Thiohalobacter thiocyanaticus: one gene and its partner. The protein of the gene in region 1 interacts with the protein of each later gene in a pairwise test. Links are inferred from orthologs where the notes say so. Each region holds a gene or a part of one and is shown on either strand. Other genes may lie near its edges. The genes, in order: mrdA and CFK21_RS00325.

Region 1 (10,337 bases):
ACGCATGGAGCGGGTCTCGTCCTTGCTGGCATCGTACAGACGCGTTTCCTGCACCACGGCGCCGCCGGATTCCAGCACCTCGATCTGGCGCTCGATCTCGAAGTTGATGGCGCGCTCGACGAAACGGAAGGAATTGATGTTCTTGATCTCGGCACGGGTACCGAAGCGGTGCTCGCCCCGGCGCCGGATGGAGACGTTGGCGTCGCAACGGAAGGAACCCTCCTGCATGTTGCCGTCGCAGATCTCCAGGTAGCGCACCAGCGAGTGCAGCTTCTTCATGTAGGCGACCGCCTCCTTCGCCGAACGCAGGTCGGGCTCGGAGACGATCTCCAGCAGCGGGGTGCCGGCGCGGTTGAGGTCGATGCCGGTGACGCCATGGAAGCCCTCATGCAGCGACTTGCCTGCATCCTCCTCCAGGTGGGCGCGGGTGATGCCGATGCGCTTGGTCTCGCCGTCATCCAGCTCGATATCGAGATACCCCGTATGGACGATGGGCAGCTCGTACTGGCTGATCTGGTAGCCCTTGGGCAGGTCGGGGTAGAAGTAGTTCTTGCGCGCGAACACCGAGCGCGGGGCAACAGTGGAATGCGTGGCCAGGCCGAACTTGGCTGCCATGCGCACCACCTCCTCGTTCAGCACCGGCAGCACCCCGGGCAGGCCCAGGTCCACCGCGCAGGCCTGGCTGTTGGGCGCCGCGCCGTAGGCGGTGGAGGCGCCGGAGAAGATCTTGCTCTTCGTCGCCAGCTGGGCGTGGATCTCGAGCCCGATGACTGCTTCCCATTCCATAACTCAAATCCTCAATTCAACGCAGAGGCGCAGAGACGCAGAGGACGCAAAGAATACTTGTATAAGACTTTGCGCCTCTGCGTCTCTGCGTTGAAATCCGAATTCCGCAAATCACTCATAGCCCTTCGGCACGCGCCTATGCCAGTCGGTGACCTGCTGGTAGCGGTGCGCCACGCTCAGCAACCGGGCCTCGTCGAAATAGTTGCCGATCAGCTGCAGCCCCACCGGCAGTTCCTCGACGAAGCCGGCCGGGATCGACATGCCGGGCAGGCCGGCCAGGTTGACGGCGATGGTGAACACGTCCGACAGGTACATGGTCACCGGGTCGTCCACCTTCTCGCCGAGGCGGAAGGCCGTGTTCGGGGCGGTCGGACCGGCAATGACGTCGACCTGCTCGAACGCCGCCCGGAAATCGTCCGCGATCAGATGCCGCGCCTGCTGCGCCTTGAGGTAATAGGCGTCGTAGTAGCCGGCCGACAGGGCGTAGGTGCCGATCATGATGCGGCGCTTGACCTCGGGGCCGAAGCCCTCGCCGCGGGAGCGCTTGTACAGGTCCTCCAGGTCACGCGGGTTCTCGCAGCGATAGCCGAAGCGCACGCCGTCGAAGCGCGACAGGTTGGAGGAACACTCGGCCGGGGCGACCACATAATAGGTGGGCACAGCAAGGCCGGCATTGGGCAGACTGATCTCCACCGGCTCGGCACCGAGCTTCTTCAACTCCGCGATGGCGGCCTCCACCGCCTTCGCCGTGCCGGTGTCCAGCCCCTCGCCGAAATATTCCTTCGGCAGGCCGATCCTCAGACCCTCGAGGTCGTTGTTCAGACCGGCGCTGTAGTCGTCCACCGGCCGGTCCACGCAGGTGGAATCCTTCGGATCGAAACCGGCCATGACCTGCAGCAGCAGCGCGGCGTCCTCGGCGCTGGCGGCCATGGGGCCGGCCTGGTCCAGGCTGGAGGCGAAGGCGATCATGCCGTAGCGCGACACCCGCCCATAGGTGGGCTTCAGCCCGGTGATGCCGCACAGGGCCGCCGGCTGGCGGATGGAGCCGCCGGTGTCGGTGCCGGTGGCCGCCGGCGCCAGGCGCGCGGCGACCACCGCGGCCGAGCCGCCGGAGGAACCGCCCGGGACGGTATTCGTATCCCAGGGATTCTTTACCGGACCGTAGTGGCTGGTTTCATTGGACGAGCCCATGGCGAACTCATCCATGTTGGTCTTGCCCAGCATGACCGCCCCGGCCTGCTTGAAGCGGGCGGTGACGGTGGCGTCGTAGGGGGCGATGAAGTTGTCCAGCATGCGCGAGCCGCAGCTGGTCTTCACCCCGTCGGTGCAGAAGATGTCCTTGTGGGCGAAGGGAATGCCGGTGAGCGGCCCGGGTCTGCCGGAGGCCAGCTGGATGTCGGCCTCGCGCGCCCGGGCCAGGGCGGCGTCCTCGCACAGGGTGATGAAACCATTGAGCCCGCCATCGAGGCGTTTGATACGCTCGAGATAGTGGCGGGTCAGTTCCTCGCTGGAGAAGGACCGGTCGCGCAGACCGCGGGCCAGTTCGGCCAGGGTTTTGGTATGCATGGGGTATCCGTTGCTGATCGCTGAAATTCGAACCGTCTTACTCGATGACGCGCGGCACCAGGTACAGGCCGGCCTCGACGGCCGGGGCGCTGGCCTGGAAGTGCGTGCGCTGATCAGTCTCGGTGACGGCGTCCGGGCGCAGGCGCTGGGTCGCCTCCAGGGGATGCGCCATCGGGGTCACATCGCCGGTATCCACCGCTTCAAGCTGCTCGACGAAGGCCAGGATATCGGACAGGTTGCGGGCATAGCCCTCGACATCGGCCGGATCGATGGCCAGCCGGGCCAGATGCGCGATCTTTTCCACTTCCGCTGGCTTCAGGGCCATGAGGACGACTCCTTGAATGACTGATCAGGCTTGCGGGAAACGCGAAAATTAACACACCCCGGGCCCGGGGTGTAGCGCCAGGCTGTCCAGCCTCTCCCCTTCCTTGACGGGAGGCGACCGAGGGGAGGGTGATGCATGGCGGATCCGCCTTGCTCACCCCCCTGTCAGGGAAAAGGCGTTATTCTGCTCCCGGACCGATCGCGCGCCCCCGCTTTTCAGCGAAATCATTGTGATGCCGGCCTCAGCCTGCCGACAGCTGTCTTGCCCAAACCCCCACCCGTTGCTACAGTACGCCGAAATTCGCGGAGGCATCACCAACCAATGCTGGGTTTCAAACGTCTCGTCGGGATCTTCTCGGAAGATCTCTCCATCGACCTGGGCACGGCCAACACCTTAATCTATGTCCGCGGGCGCGGCATCGTGCTCAACGAGCCCTCCGTCGTCGCCATCCGTCAGGACCGCGGCCCGGGCGGCCCCAAGAGCATCGCCGCCGTCGGCATCGAGGCCAAGCGCATGCTCGGCCGCACCCCGGGCAACATCACCGCCATCCGCCCGCTCAAGGACGGCGTGATCGCCGATTTCACCGTCACCGAGAAGATGCTCCAGCACTTCATCCACAAGGTGCACGAGGGCCGCTTCTTCCGGCCCAGCCCGCGGGTGCTGATCTGCGTACCCTGCGGTTCCACCCAGGTCGAGCGCCGCGCCATCAAGGAATCGGCCGCCGGCGCCGGGGCCCGCGAGGTCTACCTGATCGAGGAGCCGATGGCCGCAGCCATCGGCGCCGGCATGCCGGTCGACGAGGCCAGCGGCTCCATGGTGCTGGACATCGGCGGCGGCACCTCCGAGGTGGCCGTGATCTCATTGAACGGCATCGTCTACTCCTCCTCCGTACGCATCGGCGGCGACCGTTTCGACGAGGCCATCATCAACTACGTGCGCCGCAACTACGGTACCCTGATCGGCGAATCCACCGCCGAACGCATCAAGCACGAGATCGGCTCGGCCTACCCGGGCAACGAGGTCAAGGAACTGGAGGTCAAGGGCCGCAACCTGGCCCAGGGCGTGCCGCGCAGCTTCACCCTGAACAGCAACGAGATCCTCGAGGCCCTGCAGGAGCCGCTGTCCGGCATCGTCAGCGCGGTCAAGACGGCGCTGGAACAGACCCCGCCGGAACTGGGCGCGGACGTGGCCGAGCGCGGCATCGTGCTCACCGGCGGCAGCGCCCTGCTGCGCGATCTGGACCGGCTGCTGATGGAGGAAACCGGCCTGCCGGTGGTGGTCGCCGACGATCCGCTCACCTGCGTGGCCCGCGGCGGCGGCCGCGCCCTGGAGATGATGGACGAGCGCGGCGGGGACGTATTCTCGCTGGAGGGGTGACCTCTAACCTCCTCCCCCTTGATGGGGGAGGATTGAGGCGGGGGTGCGTTGATTGACATTCACCCCCTCCCGGCCTCCCCCATCAAGGGGGAGAAGTTCACCGTCAAACACTGCTGAGTGCTCTACCCATATAGCCCATCCCGCCCCGGACAGGTACCATTACTGCTGGTCCAACACCCGGACACGCGGAGCACGGAACCATCAAACTCATCTTCACACAAGGCCCCTCCCTGACTGCCAGGCTGGTGGTCTTCGTCTTCGCCTCCATCCTCCTGATGACCCTCGATCAGCGCCAGCAGCATCTGGACAGCCTGCGTTCGGCCCTGTCGGTGGTGGTCTTCCCCATTCAATGGCTGGTCGATCTGCCGGCGGCCAGCCAGGACTGGTTTCAGGAGACCCTCTCCAGCCGCCGGACGCTGCAGGAGGAAAACGCCCGCCTGCGCACCGAGCAGCTCATTCTCAAGGCGGAACTGCAGAAACTGGAGGCGCTGGAGGCAGAAAATCTGCGCCTGCGTGAACTGCTGGACTCTTCCTTCAAGGTCCGTGAACGGGTCCTGATCGCCGAGATCATGGCCGTGGACCTGGACCCCTATCGCCACCAGATTCTGCTCAACAAGGGGCGCTATGCCGATCTCTACACCGGCCAGCCACTGGTCGATGCCAATGGGGTGATGGGGCAGGTGATCCAGGCCGGGCCCTTTTCCGCCACCGCCATGCTCATCACCGATCCCGCCCACGCCGTACCGGTGCAGGTCAACCGCAACGGCCTGCGCAGCATCGCCCTGGGCACCGGCTCACTGACCAGCCTGTCCCTGCCCTATCTGCCCAACAACGCCGACATCGAATCCGGTGATCTGCTGATCACCTCGGGACTCGGCGGCCGCTTCCCCCCCGGCTACCCGGTGGCGGAGGTACAGAGCGTGATCCGCGACCCGGGCGAGTCCTTTGCTCAGGTCTTCGCCCGGCCGCTGGCCGAACTCAATCGCAGCCGCGAGGTGCTGCTGGTCTGGTCCCAGGGCGAGGCCGGCATGGATCCGGCCGCAACGGAACCGGCCGCAGACGAACCTGCCGGGGAATCGACACCATGAGCACACTGGTTCGACACCAGGGCGGCGGCGTGATCCTGCTCAGCCTGCTGATCGGCCTGGTCCTCGGCATCGTGCCGCTGCCGCGCGTGCTGGAACTCTACCGCCCGGACTGGGCATTGCTGATCCTGCTGTACTGGAGCCTGGCCCTGCCGCAGCGCATCGGTGTGGGCATCGCCTGGCTGACCGGGCTGTTCCAGGATGTGCTCACCGCCACCCTGCTGGGTCAGCATGCCCTGGCCTATGCCGTGGCCAGCTACCTCATCATCAACCTGCACCAGCGACTGCGTCTGCACCCCCTGTGGCAGCAGAGCCTGAGCATCCTGGTGCTGCTGATGCTGGCCCAGCTGATCATCTTCTGGATCAACGGCATCATCGGCCGGCCGATCCAGTCCTGGCTGTACTGGCTGCCCTCGGTGGTGGGCGCGGCCCTGTGGCCGGCCGTGTTCGTGCTGCTGCGGGGGCTGCGCCGCGCCTTCCACGTCAGCTGAACCGGCACCGGGACCAACATCCGTGGCACGCAGGATCACACTCAAGGACAACCTCCAGGAAAGCCGCCTGTTCCTGCGTCGCACCCTGGCCGCCATCCTGGTCGTCTTCCTGCTGCTGCTGGTCCTGCTGGGCCGGCTGGCCTATCTGCAGATCGTCTCCCACGAGCATTTCCGTACCCTGTCCGAGGACAACCGGGTCCGCATCGAGCCTGTGCCTCCCACCCGTGGACTGATCTTCGACCGCAACGGCGTGCTGCTGGCCGTGAACCTGCCTTCCTACCGGCTGGACATCGTCCCCGAACAGGTCGATGACCTGGATACCACCCTGGACCGGCTGGGCGAGCTGATCGAGATCCGGGCGCAGGACCTCGAGCGTTTCCACCGCCTGCGCCAGCGCATGCACCGTTTCGAGGGCGTGCCGCTGCGGCTGCATCTCAACGACCAGGAAGTGGCCCGTTTCGCCATCAATCGGCATCGCTTCCAGGGCGTGGACATCCAGGCCGGCCTGACCCGCCACTATCCCCTGCGCAGCCAGGCCGCTCACGCCGTCGGCTATGTCGGTCGCATCAACGAAAACGACCTGCAGGTACTGGACGAGAAGAACTACCGCGGCACCACCCATACCGGCAAGACCGGCATCGAGAAGACCTACGAGGACGTCCTGCACGGCACGGTCGGCTACCAGCAGCTGGAAACCAATGCCCAGGGCCGCACCCTGCGGGTACTCGAACGTCAGTCCCCGCTCCCCGGCAGCGACCTCTATCTCACCCTCGACGCCCGACTGCAGGCCGCCGCCGAGGCCGCCTTCGGCGAATTCAACGGCTCGGCGGTGGCCATAAACCCGCGCGACGGCTCGGTGCTGGCGCTGGTCAGCCTGCCGGGCTTCGACCCCAACCCCTTCGTCAAGGGCATCGAATACGACCGCTACCAGGCGCTGCAGCGCAACCCCGATCAGCCCCTGTTCAACCGCGCCCTGCGCGGCCAGTATCCGCCCGGCTCCACGCTCAAGCCCTTCGTCGGTCTGGCCGGGCTGGAACTGGGCGTGATCCGTCCGGACAGCCATGTCTTCTGCCCCGGCTTCTATACCCTGCCCGGCAAGGAACGCCTGTATCGCGACTGGAAACGCAGCGGCCATGGCCACATGGACCTGCACGACTCCATCGTGCAGTCCTGCGATGTCTATTTCTACGACCTGGCCCGCTCGCTGGGCATCGATCGCATGCACGACTTTCTCGCACAGTTCGGGTTCGGCGAACGCACCGGCATCGATATCGTCGGCGAACTGCCCGGGCTGCTGCCCTCCAGCGAATGGAAGCGCCGGGCCAGAAACGAACCCTGGTTTCCGGGCGAGACCCTGATCAGCGGCATCGGCCAGGGCTTCAACCTGACCACCCCGGTGCAGCTGGCCGCCGCCACCGCGGCACTCGCCACCTATGGCGACTTCTATCAGCCGCACCTGGTCAAGGCGCTGCACGCACCCGGCAGTCCCGGCCTGCAGCCGGTATTCCAGCCCCAGGCCCAGCGCATCCCGCACTCGGACATCCGCAACTGGGACGAGGTCATCCAGGGCATGATCGATGTGGTGCACGGGCCGCGCGGCACGGCCCGCGCCATCGGAGAGGGGCTGGGTTACCGCATCGGCGGCAAGACCGGCACGGCACAGGTATTCAGCATGCCGCAGGAGGAGGACTACGAATACGATCCCGAGGAGATCGCCTTCCGCCTGCGCGACCACGCCCTGTTCATCGCCTTTGCCCCGGTCGACAATCCGCGCATCGCGGTGGCGGTCGTGGTGGAGAACGGCGGTTCCGGCAGCGGCGTGGCCGCGCCGATCGCGCGCAAGATCCTGGACCGCTATTTCGCGGACCATCCTCTGGAACAGGCATCCACGGACAATGACGGACAACCATGAAGACACGCGGACCGCAAAGGCGAACAAGGAATATACTTATCCATTCATCCCTTTGCGCACCGTCTGCGCCGTTGCGGTTAAAATGTTTTTGAGCTGAAGGGACGAACGCAACCCACATGGAAATCAACCCCGGCTCCGGCACCCGACGCACCCTGATGCAGCGCCTGCACCTGGACGGCATGCTGTTGCTGGGCCTGCTCGGCCTGTGCATGCTGGGCCTGGTGGTGCTCTACAGCGCTTCGGGCCAGAGCGATGCCGTACTCCAGCGCCAACTCATCCGTCTCGGCCTGGCCTTCGTGGTCATGTTCGTGGTGGCGCAGATCCCGCCCTCGCTGCTGCACCGCTGGACGCCCTGGCTGTTCGGCGCCGGCATCGGCCTGCTGGTGGCGGTACTGGTGATCGGGGATGTCGGCAAGGGCGCCCAACGCTGGCTTGATCTGGGCGTGATCCGCTTTCAGCCCTCGGAGGTGATGAAACTGCTGGTGCCGATGATGATCGCCTGGTTCCTGGCCGATGCCCGGCTGCCGCCCGACGCCAAACGGCTGCTGGGTGCCGGACTGCTGATCATCATTCCCACCGTGTTGGTCGCCCGCCAGCCGGATCTGGGCACCTCGCTGCTGATCGCCAGCGCCGGCTTCTTCGTCCTGTTCCTGGCCGGACTGTCCTGGCGGCTGCTGGCCGGCCTGGGCGTGCTGGCCGGCGCCCTGCTGCCGGTGCTGTGGTACTTCATGCACGACTACCAGCGCCAGCGGGTGATCACCTTCCTCAATCCGGAGCAGGACCCGCTGGGCGCGGGCTATCACATCATCCAGTCCAAGATCGCCATCGGCTCGGGCGGCCTGTACGGCAAGGGCTGGCTCAACGGCACCCAGTCGCACCTGGAGTTCCTGCCCGAGCGCTCGACCGACTTCATCTTCGCCGTGCTGGCCGAGGAATTCGGCCTGGTCGGAGTGCTGCTGCTGCTCGGGATCTACGCCTTCATCCTGCTGCGCGGCCTGTATCTGGCCACCCGCGCCCAGGACACCTTCACCCGCCTGCTCGGCGGCAGCCTGTCGCTGACCTTCTTCGTCTACCTGATCGTCAACACCGGCATGGTCACCGGCCTGCTGCCGGTGGTCGGGCTACCGCTGCCCCTGGTCAGCTATGGCGGCACCTCGATGGTGACCCTGCTGGCCGGATTCGGTATGCTGATGTCCATACACACCCACCGCAGATTGCTGCAGAGTTAACCGCCCATGCGCCAGTCCCTGATTCTCGCCCTGCTCGCCCTGCTCTCTGGCCCGGCCGGCGCCGCATCCTATGCCGATCACCCACAGGCCGACGCCTTCGTGCAGGAACTGGTCGCCGCCGGCTTCGAGGCCGACGAGGTACGCGGCTGGCTGCGCGCGGCGGAGAAGAAGCAGAGCATCCTGGACGCGATTTCGCGGCCGGCCGAGGCCAAGCCCTGGTTCGAGTACCGCCCCATCTTCGTCAATCGCGAACGCATCGAACTCGGCGCCATCTACTGGGATGAGCACGAGACCATCCTGGACCGGGTCGAGCAGGAACTCGGCGTCGACCCCCACGTGATCGTCGCCATCGTCGGCGTCGAGACCCGCTACGGCCGACACGCCGGCCGCTACCGGGTGCTGGATGCGCTGGCCACCCTGGGCTTTGACTACCCGCCCCGGGCCGACTTCTTCCGCAGGGAACTGCATCAGTTCTTCCTGCTCAGCCGCGAGGAAGGCATCGACATGGCCGATGCCCTGGGTTCCTACGCCGGCGCCATGGGCCATGGCCAGTTCATCCCCAGCAGCTACCGCCACTATGCGGTGGACTTCGACCAGGACGGCCAGCGCAACCTGTGGCACAGCCCCGAGGACATCCTCGGCAGCGTGGGCAATTACCTGCAGGTACACGGCTGGGAACACAGCGCGCCGGTGGCCATACCGGCCCGGGTCGAGGGCAAGGCACATGAGCAGCTGCTGGAAGCCGGGATCAAGCCGAGCGTCCGCGCCGACGAACTGAGCCGATACGGGGTCAGCCCCCAGGCGGCCATCGCCCCGGATGCCGAGGTGGGCCTGATCGCGCTCGAGACCGCCACCGGCCAGGAGTACTGGGTAATATTCAACAATTTCTATGTCATCACCCGTTACAACCGCAGCCCGCTCTACGCCATGGCGGTACACCAGCTTTCGCGCGCCATCGCCGAGCGGCGCGAACAGGGACGGGTGCAGGAATAGCAAGCAGGATGGGTGAAGGCGCGCAGCGCCGTAACCCATCAACGACCGCCGGACAATGATGGGTTGCGCTGCGCTTCACCCATCTACGCAATTCAGGCCAGTCACACCGGGACCGATAACGGGATGCTGCACATGAGGAAACACACCATGTCCGTCACACGCCCTCTTCTCTATGGCCTGATCGCCCTGCTGCTGAGCGCCTGCGGCGGCGGGGCCTATGTCGACCGCGACGGCGCGCCCGGCCGCGATGTGGATGTGGCCTCCATCCCCGACGCCGTCCCGCGACATGAGCCCCGCAGCCGCTACGGCAACCCCAGTTCCTACGAGGTCTTCGGCAAGCGCTATTACGTCATGGACTCGAGCCATGGCTATGCCGAGCGCGGCATCGCCTCCTGGTACGGCACCAAGTTCCACGGCCGACGCACCTCCAGCGGCGAGCCCTACGACATGTACGCCATGACCGCCGCCCACAAGAGCCTGCCGCTGCCCACCTACGCCCGCGTGACCAACCTGCGCAACGGCCGCTCCATCGTGGTCAAGATCAACGATCGCGGCCCCTTCCACGAGGGCCGC
Region 2 (10,432 bases), 3.0 Mb from region 1 along the record:
CGGGTCTCGTTCTGGTAGACGTCGTTCTTGGTCAGTCCGAGCTTGACGCCGAGATCGCGGGCGAAGTCGTCATTGGCGATCACGATGCGCGATTCGATCATCACCTGCCGCACCGGGATGTCCAGGCTGGTGATCAGCCGGCGGATGTCCTCCAGCCGCTCGGCCGTGTCCTTGACCAGCAGGGTGTTGGTGCGCTGATCGATGGTGACCGAGCCGCGCTCGGACAGGATGCTGGCGCCTTCCCCGCCGCCCTCGCCCTTGAGCAGCGTGGCCAGGTCGGCGGCCTTGGCGTAGTTGACCTGGATGAATTCGGAGAACAGCGGCGCCAGTTCCTCGATCTGCTTCTGCGATTCCAGTTCCAGCTTCTCGCGTGCTGCCAGCTCCTCGCTGGGGGCGACCAGGATCACGTCATCGTTCTTGCGCATGGCCAGGCCCTTGGTCTTGAGCACGATGTCCAGCGCCTGGTCCCAGGGCACATTCTGCAGCCTCAGGGTGATGTTGCCGCTGACGGTGTCACTGACCACGATGTTGGTATTGGTGAAGTCGGCGATCAGCTGCAGCACCGAGCGGACCTCGATGTCCTGGAAGTTCAGTGACAGGCGCTGGCCGGTGTAGCCGACCTCCTCGCGCCGGCGCTGTTCCTGCTCTTCCTTGGTGACCTGGCGCACCTCGACCGTGAACAGGTCGTCGGACTGGTAGGCGATGTGTTCGTACTCGCCCTCCGGTGCGATGGTCACGCGGACGTTGTCGCCGCGGCTGCGGGTGTCGATGGTCTGCACCGGGGTCGCGAAATCGATCACGTCCAGGCGCCGCTCCAGCTCTGCGGGCAGCTGGGTGTTGTGAATGTCCAGCACCACCTTGCCCGCCTCCTGGCGCATATCGACCGGGATGTTGGGGTTGGACAGCTGGATCATGACCCGTGCCTCGCCGTCCGGGCCGCGGCGGAAATCGACATTCTCGATGCGACTGCCGGCTGCAGCGCTGCGTGCTGCGGGCTTCGGCGCTTCGCTGGCGGCGGCGGCCGTGCCGGAGGCGGTGGTGATCGGGCCGCTGGTGCCGATGGTCAGCACGATGCGGTTGCCTTCGCTCTTCAGGTCATAAGGCGCGGTCTCCACCAGGTTGAACACCACGCGGGTGCGTCCCTGGGCCTCGATGGCGGTCAGGCTCTTGGCCAGGCCGACGCCGATGTTCTGCGATTTGGTGCCCAGCTGATTGCTGGTGTTGGGGAGGTCCAGCGCAATCCGGGCCGGGTTGTCGATGGTGAAACTCAGCGGTTTTTCCGCCGGTTCGGCCATGTTCAGCGTGATCTGCACCTTGTTGCCGGGCAGGGACGAGACATCCACGCCCTGCAGGGCGTTGGTCTGGGCCGCCAGTGTCTGAGAGAACACCAGGACGGCAAGGCCGAGCAGGAGGGTATGCAAGCGGGTCATGATGGTATCCGTTCTGGTCGCGGCCTGCGGACGGCTGTGACGGTTATGGGCAAAGTGCATTGTGATCATCCTGTTTCCCCCCATGGGATCATTCACTGAGCGCGAGTGAGGCCTGGCGTTCGATCCAGCCTCCCAGCCCGTCCGGAACGATTTCCACTAACTCGATTTCGTATTCCGTTATGTTGGCGATCCTGCCGTGGTTCTGGCCCAGATAGTTGCCCGGCTGAACCCGGTGAATGGTGCCGTCGTTGGCGCGTACCAGTCCCCAGGACTGGCCGCCCTGATCCAGGGTGCCGACCATGCGCAGGGTATCCAGCGGGAAGGCCTCCAGCGCCTCGCGGGGCCGGTTGCTGTCGGGCCGCACGCCGCTGTCGCTGCGTTCGGTCAGAATGTCTTCCGGGGTGCCGCCGGCACTGGGCCGGAACGGGCTGCGCAGATCGGTCGCCTGGTAGAGAAAGGTCTCGTAGGGTTTGAACTCCGGCAGCGGCTCCACGCGTGTATTCTGCCGCGCGCGCACCTCGTCCACGTACTGGCGCAGATCATCGGTCTGGCCGCCGCTGCAGGCGGCAACCAGTGCGGATACACTCAGCAGCCAGGCAATCCGGGCGGGGCGTTCCATAGTCAATTTCACTTGCCCGCCTCCTCTTCATCCTCGTCCAGGTAGCGATAGGTCTTGGCCGTCAGTTCCATGATCAGCTGGCCCTGGCTTTCCTGCCCATCCTTGGACGGCGCAATGCCGATGTCATGAATGGTGACGATGCGGGGCAGCGCGGCCACGCCGCTGACGAAGTTGCCGAACTCGTGATAGCTGCCGCGTACGCGGATGCTGATGGGCAGTTCGGCATAGAAATCCCTGGGGATCTCGTTCTCGGGTTTGAACAGTTCGAACTCGAGGCCGCTGGCCAGGCCGGTCTGGGAGACATCGACCAGCAGTTCGGCGACCTCGGTCTTGTTCGGCAGCTGGCGCAGCATGGTACCGAAGCTCTGGCGCATCTCTTCGAGCTGCTGCTTGTAGGCCTCGAGATTGGCCGCCTTGGCCGCCTTGGTCTCGAACTCGGACTTCAGTTCCTGTTCCTTGCGCTCGACCTTCTGCAGGTTGGCCTGCTGGTCCTTGATGTCGAACCAGTAACCGAGGAAGGCCACGGCCACGGCCACCAACACAATGACGAAGATGCGCGCCGGCAGCGGCCAGTTGTGTATGTTGCTGAAGTCGAGTTCATTGATCTTGCTCAGATCCAGGTTCATGAATCACCCCCGGCATCCTTGTTGGCTTCCGCGTCGGCGTTCTTCTGCTTCGCCGTGAGGGTGAACTCGGCGGAGCGGGAGCGTTCCTGCTTCCTGGTCTCAATGACCTGCAGCCCCGGATTGGCGAGCCAGTCAGAGGCATCGATGTTGCGCATGTAGGCCGAGACCCGCGCATTGGACTGGGCCACGCCGTCGATGCTGAGCTTGGTTTCGCTCTGCTGCAGCCTGGTCAGATGCACGCCTTCGGGCAGGGTGCGCACCAGTTCGTCCATCAGGTGGACGCTCATGGGGCGGTTGCTCTGCAGTTCCTGGATCACGTTCATGCGTGCCAGCAGGTTGGCCTTGGTCTTTTCGAGATCGTTGATTTCCTTGATTTCCTTGTCCAGTTTCTTGATCTCGGCCTGGAGGAAACCATTGCGGCTGTTCTGGTTCTCGATGGTCTGGGCCATCTGCATGTGCCACAGCCCCCAGATGGCGGCGCCGAACACGGCGGCCAGCACCACCTGGACCACGAAGTCCTTCTGCTGCTGAGCGCGCAGTTCCTCGCGCCAGGGTAATAGATTGATGCGTGCCATTTCCTTGTGCTCCCCCTTTAGCGCTCGTCGAAGCTGCGCAGCGCCAGGCCGCAGGCGATCATAAGTGCCGGTGCGTCATTGCTGAGCGACTGGGTCTTGATCCTGGATGCCAGCGACATGTTGGCGAAGGGATTGGCGATGAGAGTGTCGATCCCCAGCTGGTCCTGGATCAGGCTGTCCACCCCGGGGATCGAGGCGCTGCCGCCGGCCAGCACGATCTGGTCGATGCTGTTGTACTGGCTGGAGGAGAAGAAGAACTGCAATGACCGGTTGACCTGCTGCGCCATCGCCTCCTTGAACGGCTCCAGCACCTCCGGCACATAGTTGTCCGGCAGGCCGCCCTGGCGCTTGGCCATGCCCGCTTCCTCATAGGAAAGCCCGTAACGGCGCATGATCTCCTCGGTGAGTTGCTTGCCGCCGAAGACCTGGTCGCGGGTATAGATGATCTTGAGGTCGTGCAGGACGTTGAGCGTGGTCATGGTCGCGCCGATGTCGACCACGGCGACCGTCTTCTCGATGCCCTCGTCCTCAAGCTGGCTGCTGAGCAGGGAGAAGGCGTTCTCCAGGGCATAGGCCTCGATGTCCACCACCCGGGTGTCCAGGCCGCCGGCCTCGACCGCGGCCCGGCGCATGTCGACATTCTCGCTGCGCGAGGCGGCCAGCAGCACATCCACGGTATCGGGGTTGTTGGCGGAGGGGCCCAGGATCTCGAAGTCCTTGTACACCTCCTCCAGTGGGTAGGGGATGTACTGGTCGGCCTCCAGTTCGATCTGTGCCTCCATGTCGGCATCGGACAGCGAGGCCGGCATGGGGATGATCTTGGTGATGACCGAGGAGCCGGCCACGGCCACCGCGGCATGGCGGGCACGGGTGCCGGAGCGTTTGACCGCCCGGCGTACCGCCTCGCCGACGGCCTCCGCATCGGTGACGCTTTTCTCCACCACCGAGTTGGGCGGCAGGGGCTCTACCGCGTAGCTTTCCACCCGGTAGCGGTCGCCGCTGCGACTCAGTTCCAGCAGCTTGACTGCGGTGGAGCTGATGTCGAGTCCGACCAGAGGTGGCTTCCTGGACTTGAAGATCTGCGCAATCGGCACGGCGACGTCCTTTGAATTCCTTTATTTTATCCTGAGCTTGCGCCTAAAACATCGACTCTTGCATTAGAAGGGAACCCCAACTGTTTGTCAACAAAAGTTCTGGCTGCGCCTTCAGGTGTCGAATCAGGGTATCGGAACCAACCTGATTTCCTTTATAGTGACGGGTCTATGGCGTGAACAAGCTGAGACGGGAATCACACTCCCCTGTTATTTCCATATCTTATGAAGATTATGCGTTTCTTGTTGTACGGGACGCTGGGCCTCGCGATGGCGGGTCTGGTGCTTGCCGCTGGCCTTTATTTTTATATCACTCCCCAGCTGCCCTCCGTTGAAGCGTTGCGGGACGTGCAATTCCAGGTGCCGCTGCGGATCTACAGCGCCGATGACCAGCTGATCGCCGAGTACGGCGAGAAACGGCGGATTCCGGTGACCTACGAACAGCTGCCGCAGCCGTTGATCCAGGCCTTCCTGGCCGCCGAGGACGACCGTTTCTTCAAGCATCCCGGGGTGGACTATCAGGGTCTGCTGCGGGCCGCGTTCGAGTTGCTGCGCACCGGCGAGAAGCGCCAGGGCGGCAGCACCATCACCATGCAGGTGGCGCGCAACTTCTTTCTCAGCAGTGAAAAGACCTATCTGCGCAAGCTCACCGAGATCTTTCTGGCGCTGAAGATCGAGCGCGAGTTGTCCAAGCAGCAGATCCTGGAACTGTATCTGAACAAGATCTATCTCGGTCAGCGCGCCTACGGGGTGGGGGCGGCGGCGCAGATCTACTATGGCGTGCCACTGGAGGAATTGAGCCTGGCGCAGATGGCGATGATCGCGGGCCTGCCCAAGGCGCCGTCGCGCGACAATCCGGTGTCCAACCCGCTGCGGGCCGAGCAGCGCCGCACCTATGTGCTGGGGCGGATGTATACCCTGGGCCATATCGACGCCGAGCAGTACCGCCAGGCCCTGACCGCGCCGATCAGTGCCCGGGTGCATGCCCGATCCAGTGAGCTGGAGGCCGCCTATGTGGCCGAGATGGTCCGCGCACACATGGTCGAGCGCTATGGGGAAGGGGCCTATACCGAGGGCTACCAGGTGCGGACCACCCTGGATTCGAGCCGCCAGCGGGCCGCGAGCCGGGCATTGCGAGCGGCGCTGATGGAATACGACCAGCGCCACGGCTACCGCGGTGCCGAAGGGCGGGTGAGTCTGCCGGAGACGGCACCGGCCGAGGCGGCATACGAGGCGCTCGACGACTACGGCACACTGGCCGGGCTGGCCCCGGCGGTGGTGCTGGCGCTGGAGGAGCAGGCCTTCACGGCCCTGCTCGCGGATGGCCGCGAGGTGACAGTGGCGTGGGACGGCATCGAATGGGCCCGGTCCTATCTCAGTCATGACCGCCGTGGCAAGGCCCCGACGGCTGCGGCCGATGTGGTTCAGCCGGGTGACATCGTGCGCCTGCAGGAAGCCGGGGCGGGCTGGCGGCTGGCGCAGCTGCCCGCGGTCGAGGGCGCGCTGGTTTCGCTGCGGCCCGATGACGGCGCCATCCTGGCCCTGGTCGGCGGTCTGGATTACTTCCGCTCCAAGTTCAATCGCGCGGTCCAGGCCCGGCGCCAGCCCGGTTCGAGCTTCAAGCCCTTCATCTATTCCGCCGCCCTGGACAAGGGCTTCACCGCCGCCACCATCATCAACGACGCACCGGTGGTGTTCGACGATCCGGGCCTGGAGGCGCACTGGCGGCCGGAGAACTACAGCGGCCGCTTCTACGGCCCGACCCGTCTGCGCGAGGCACTGACCCACTCGCGCAACCTGGTCTCGATCCGGCTGCTGCAGGATATCGGTGTGCGTTATGCCATCGACTTCGTGAAACGCTACGGCTTCGAGGCCGACCAATTGCCCGCCAACCTGTCCCTGGCCCTGGGCAGCGGCAGCGTGACCCCGCTGCAGATGGCGCGCGGCTATGCCGTGTTCGCCAACGGTGGCTATCGCATCGAACCCTATTTCATCGAGCGCATCCTGGATGCCGACGGCGAGACGGTGTACCAGGCTCGTCCGCCGACGGTGTGCCGGGACTGCGCAGCCGGGGACGGGGGCGAGGACGCGGCTGAGGCCGGGCCGGCGCCGGAGGGCATCGATGCCGTTCTGGTCGGTCCGCCCGAACCGCCGCCCCCGCCCCGGGCCGAACGGGTGCTGGAGCCGCGCAACAGCTGGTTGATGAACAGCCTGCTGCAGGACGTGGTCAAGCGCGGCACCGGCCGCCGGGCGCTGCAGCTGGGCCGCGGGGATCTGCGCGGCAAGACCGGCACCACCAATGACCAGCGCGACGCCTGGTTCTGCGGCTTCGTCCCCGGGCTGGTCAGCATTGCCTGGGTCGGCTTCGACGAACTGGAACCCCTGGGTCGGGGCGAGACCGGCGGCCGCGCCGCCCTGCCGATGTGGATCGACTACATGCGCAGCGCGCTCGAGGGCATACCCGAACAGCGCCGGGATCCGCCGTCCGGGCTGGTGACGGTGCGCATCGATCCGGTTACCGGCCTGCTGGCGCCGAGCGGCCGGGACGGTGCCATCTTCGAGACCTTCCGCCAGGAGCAGGTGCCGACCCGCTACAGCCGCCAGGATGCGGTCAGTGAAGACGGGGGCGATCCGCAGGCCGAAACGGTTGAGCCGTTGTTCTAGAACAGGCCCTGGGCCATAACACCACAGGGGGGAGCACGGGATGCGACACTCGACCCGCGATCAACAGATGCGCCAGCGCATCGCCCAGGAAGCGGCGCGCCTGATCGCCACCGAAGGGGTGCGCGATTATGGCGCCGCCAAGCGCAAGGCGGCCGAGCGCCTGGGCGCGCCCGATACCCGCAACATGCCGCGCAACACCGAGATCGAGGCCGAACTGGTGAGCTACCAGTCGCTGTTCCAGCGTGACGAACAGCCGCTGCACCTGCAGGCCCTGCGCCGCGCCGCGGTGCAGGCGATGAGCTTTTTCGCCCGCTTTCGTCCGCGGCTGACCGGCTCGGTGCTGAGTGGCACCGCCGACAAGCACTCGGACGTCAATCTGCATCTGTTCGCGGCCACCCCCGAGGAGGTGTTCCTCTACCTGATGGAGAACCAGCTGCCGTTCGAAGAGGGGCAGCGCCGGTTCCGCTTCGGCCGCGACGAGCAGCATACCGTGCCGGTGGTGCGGTTCATGGCCGGCGAGGTGCCGATCGAGGCGGCGATCTTCCCGGAAGAGGGTATCCGCCAGCCGCCGCGCTCGCCCATCGACAGCCGGCCGATGGAACGCGCCGGGCTGGCGCGGGTGGAGGCGCTGCTGGAGGAGTCCGAGCCGGTCGAGTCCTGATCCATCAGGCTTCGCGGTATCCGGGTGTGCAGGTCGGGTTAGCCCGCAGGGCGTAATCCGACCTTGCCCGCGCCTGGGTCGGGTTACGCTGCGCTGACCCGACCTGCAGCTGACCTGTTCAAACCAATGTGAGTTCGGATCAGGCCTGCGACAGCTCAGGTCACGCCGATCTTCGGCGGCTCGGGATAATGTGAGGGATAGGGCTCGCGCGCCGCGCCGGAGTCGACCGCGGCACGGGCGATGGCCGGCGGGACGAAGTCGATCAGGCGCGGGTCCAGTGGTTTGGGGATGATGTAGTCCGGTCCGAATTCCAGCCGGTCCAGGTTGTAGGCCTTGAGCACATCGGGGTGCACCGGCTCGCGCGTCAGGGCGCACAATGCCGCCACGGCAGCGATCTTCATCTGCTGGTTGATCTCGCGCGCATGCACGTCCAGCGTGCCACGGAAGATGAACGGGAAGCCCAGTACATTGTTCACCTGGTTGGGGTAGTCGCTGCGCCCGGTGGCCATGATCATGTCGTCGCGCACCTCGAGGGCGACCTCAGGCCGGATCTCGGGGTCGGGATTGGACAGGGCGAACACGATCGGCCGCGCGGCCATGCTGGCCAGCATCTCCGGGCTCAGGATATCCGGCCCCGATACCCCGATGAACACATCGGCGCCCTGCATGGCGTCGGCCAGACTGCGCCTGTCGGTCTCCACTGCATAGGCCTGCTTGTAGGGGTTGAGATCCTCGCGGCCGCTGTGAATGACGCCCTGGCGGTCAACCAGCAGGATGCGCTTGCGGTCGGCGCCCAGTGCCAGCAGCAGGTCCATGGAGGCGATGCCGGCCGCGCCGGCGCCGACGCAGACGATATCGGCTTCGGGCAGCGACTTGCCCTGAATCTCCAGCGCGTTGAGCAGGCCGGCGGCGATGATGATGGCGGTGCCGTGCTGGTCGTCGTGGAAGACCGGGATATTGAGCCGCTCGATCAGGGTGCGCTCGATCTCGAAGCAGCGCGGCGCGGCGATGTCCTCCAGGTTGATGCCGCCGAAGGTCGGCGCGATGCGGGCGACAGTGTCGATGAAATCCTCCGTGGCCGGCGCATCGACCTCGATGTCGAACACGTCGATGTTGGCGAAGCGCTTGAACAGCACCCCCTTGCCCTCCATCACCGGCTTGCCGGCCAGCGGCCCTACATTGCCCAGTCCCAGTACCGCGGTGCCGTCGGTGATCACCGCCACCAGGTTGCCCTTGGCGGTGTAGCGGAAGGCGTTGTGCGGGTCGCGCGCGATCTCGCGCACCGGCTCGGCCACGCCCGGGGTGTAGGCCAGGGCCAGGTCATCCTGGCTGTTGCAGGGCTTGGTGACCTCGATGGCGATCTTTCCCGGCCGGGGTTCGGCGTGATAGGCCAGGGCGCGTTCTCTGTAGTCGCGGGACATCCGGTTCGGTCCTTTGTTTTGGCGGGTGCGTTCGGGGTTGGGCAATGGTAACGCAAAGGACGCGCAGGCGCAGAGGCGCGAAGTATATTGGGTTCAGCCCATCGTTGTCTCTGCGTCTCCGTACCCGCAGGGCATAAATGCCTGCGCGTCCTCTGCGTTATAGCCGCGCAGTTCAGGTGAGGCTCAGGGCACGGTCTTGATCAGGTTGCCGGCGGCGGGCTCGCCGTCGGGGTAGAGGTCGTTGAGCAGTCGCAGCTGCGCCTCGGGATGGTTGGGGATGCTGGATTCCCGGGCCAGGTCGGCCATACGGGTGCTGCTCCCGGCGCGGATGACCCGGATGCGCAGGGCACGGGCCAGTTGGCGTTCGGCCTCGGTCAGGGGGTGGAAGCTGCGCGCGGTTTCCAGTACCAGGCGGTCGTAGCGGAAGGGGTCGCCGCTGGTATCGGCCGCGCCGGCGAACAGCAGCGCCTTGTCGTTGCGATACAGCACCACGTGGCGCACCGGCAGCCGGCCTTTGGTCGTATCCTGGCGGGCGATGGCGGTGTAGCCCTGCATGCCCTGGTGCGTGATCGCCTCGCCGTGTTCCAGGTTCGCCAGCTTCAGGCGCTGGAGCAGGAAGTCCCGCGGCGGGATGCGCTTGTTCAGATCGGCCATGGTGAACTGGATCATGCCGTCGCCGCTGCGGGTGGTGGCCACGACCCGGTCGGGCAGGTTCTCGACCTTCCAGCCCGACGGAAAGCTGATGGCCAGGTCCAGCGGGGCGTGATAGAAGCGGTTGCCGCGGCGGATGCCCTCGGCCTCGCTGTCACCGAAGACCAGCCCGTCGCTGCGCTGCAGGAAGGCGTCGCGCTCGATGCGGCCGCCGTTGCGGGTGTGCGCCTCGGCGGCATGCACCACCTCCTGCAGCCGCTGGTCGTTGCTGGGATGGGTGGAGAACAGGCCGTGGTAGACGCGCGGTTCGCGGCCCTCCTCCTCGGCCAGCCGGATCTCGAACTGTTCCTGGTCCTTGAGTACCTCGATGACCCCCAGCATGGCGCCGGGGGCGTAGCCGGTCCGGGCCAGGTACTCGGCGCCCAGGCGGTCGGCTTCCAGTTCATGCTCGCGGCCGTAGCCGCGCACCAGGGCGGTGCCGGCGATGTTGGCCAGGTCCCCGGCGCCCTGCACGCCGGTACTGCCGGCGATCACCGTGGCCAGGATCCCGGTGACGGTGGCCGCGCTGTGCTGGCGCACCGTGTGGCGGGCGGTGACATGGCCGATCTCGTGGCCCAGCACCGCCGCCAGTTCGGCCTCGGAGTTGAGGTAGGCCAGCAGGCCGCGGGTGATGTAGATATAGCCGCCGGGCAGG

Evidence for each region.
Region 2: the proteins of mrdA (region 1) and CFK21_RS00325 interact in binary tests that used the Escherichia coli proteins (3 or more experiments, as listed by UniProt). The link is inferred for Thiohalobacter thiocyanaticus from one-to-one orthologs.

The regions. Positions count from the first base shown.
Region 1 is NZ_AP018052.1:3,007,248-3,017,584, forward strand. What follows is about bases 5,229-8,097. They hold mrdA (penicillin-binding protein 2), read left to right. Parts: upstream 5,229-5,652; coding sequence 5,653-7,542; downstream 7,543-8,097. Other genes in these bases: mreD (rod shape-determining protein MreD), read left to right, coding at 5,229-5,630; rodA (rod shape-determining protein RodA), read left to right, coding at 7,659-8,097. Also shown: Asp-tRNA(Asn)/Glu-tRNA(Gln) amidotransferase subunit GatB, read right to left, coding at 1-786; Asp-tRNA(Asn)/Glu-tRNA(Gln) amidotransferase subunit GatA, read right to left, coding at 898-2,352; Asp-tRNA(Asn)/Glu-tRNA(Gln) amidotransferase subunit GatC, read right to left, coding at 2,390-2,677; CFK21_RS13925 (rod shape-determining protein), read left to right, coding at 2,999-4,054; rod shape-determining protein MreC, read left to right, coding at 4,300-5,142; more of mreD, read left to right, coding at 5,139-5,228; more of rodA, read left to right, coding at 8,098-8,771; mltB (lytic murein transglycosylase B), read left to right, coding at 8,778-9,764; CFK21_RS13955 (septal ring lytic transglycosylase RlpA family protein), read left to right, coding at 9,912-10,337. UniProt on the Escherichia coli protein: Catalyzes cross-linking of the peptidoglycan cell wall. Responsible for the determination of the rod shape of the cell. Is probably required for lateral peptidoglycan synthesis and maintenance of the correct diameter during lateral and centripetal growth.
Region 2 is NZ_AP018052.1:55,533-65,964, reverse strand. Bases 4,384-7,347 are described here. They hold CFK21_RS00325 (penicillin-binding protein 1A), read left to right. Parts: upstream 4,384-4,689; coding sequence 4,690-7,005; downstream 7,006-7,347. Other genes in these bases: CFK21_RS00320 (hypothetical protein), read left to right, coding at 7,046-7,347. Outside these bases: type IV pilus secretin PilQ, read right to left, coding at 1-1,430; CFK21_RS00345 (pilus assembly protein PilP), read right to left, coding at 1,519-2,061; CFK21_RS00340 (type 4a pilus biogenesis protein PilO), read right to left, coding at 2,058-2,669; CFK21_RS00335 (PilN domain-containing protein), read right to left, coding at 2,672-3,250; CFK21_RS00330 (pilus assembly protein PilM), read right to left, coding at 3,268-4,338; more of CFK21_RS00320, read left to right, coding at 7,348-7,666; CFK21_RS00315 (malic enzyme-like NAD(P)-binding protein), read right to left, coding at 7,822-9,087; CFK21_RS00310 (M48 family metalloprotease), read right to left, coding at 9,271-10,432. UniProt on the Escherichia coli protein: Cell wall formation. Synthesis of cross-linked peptidoglycan from the lipid intermediates.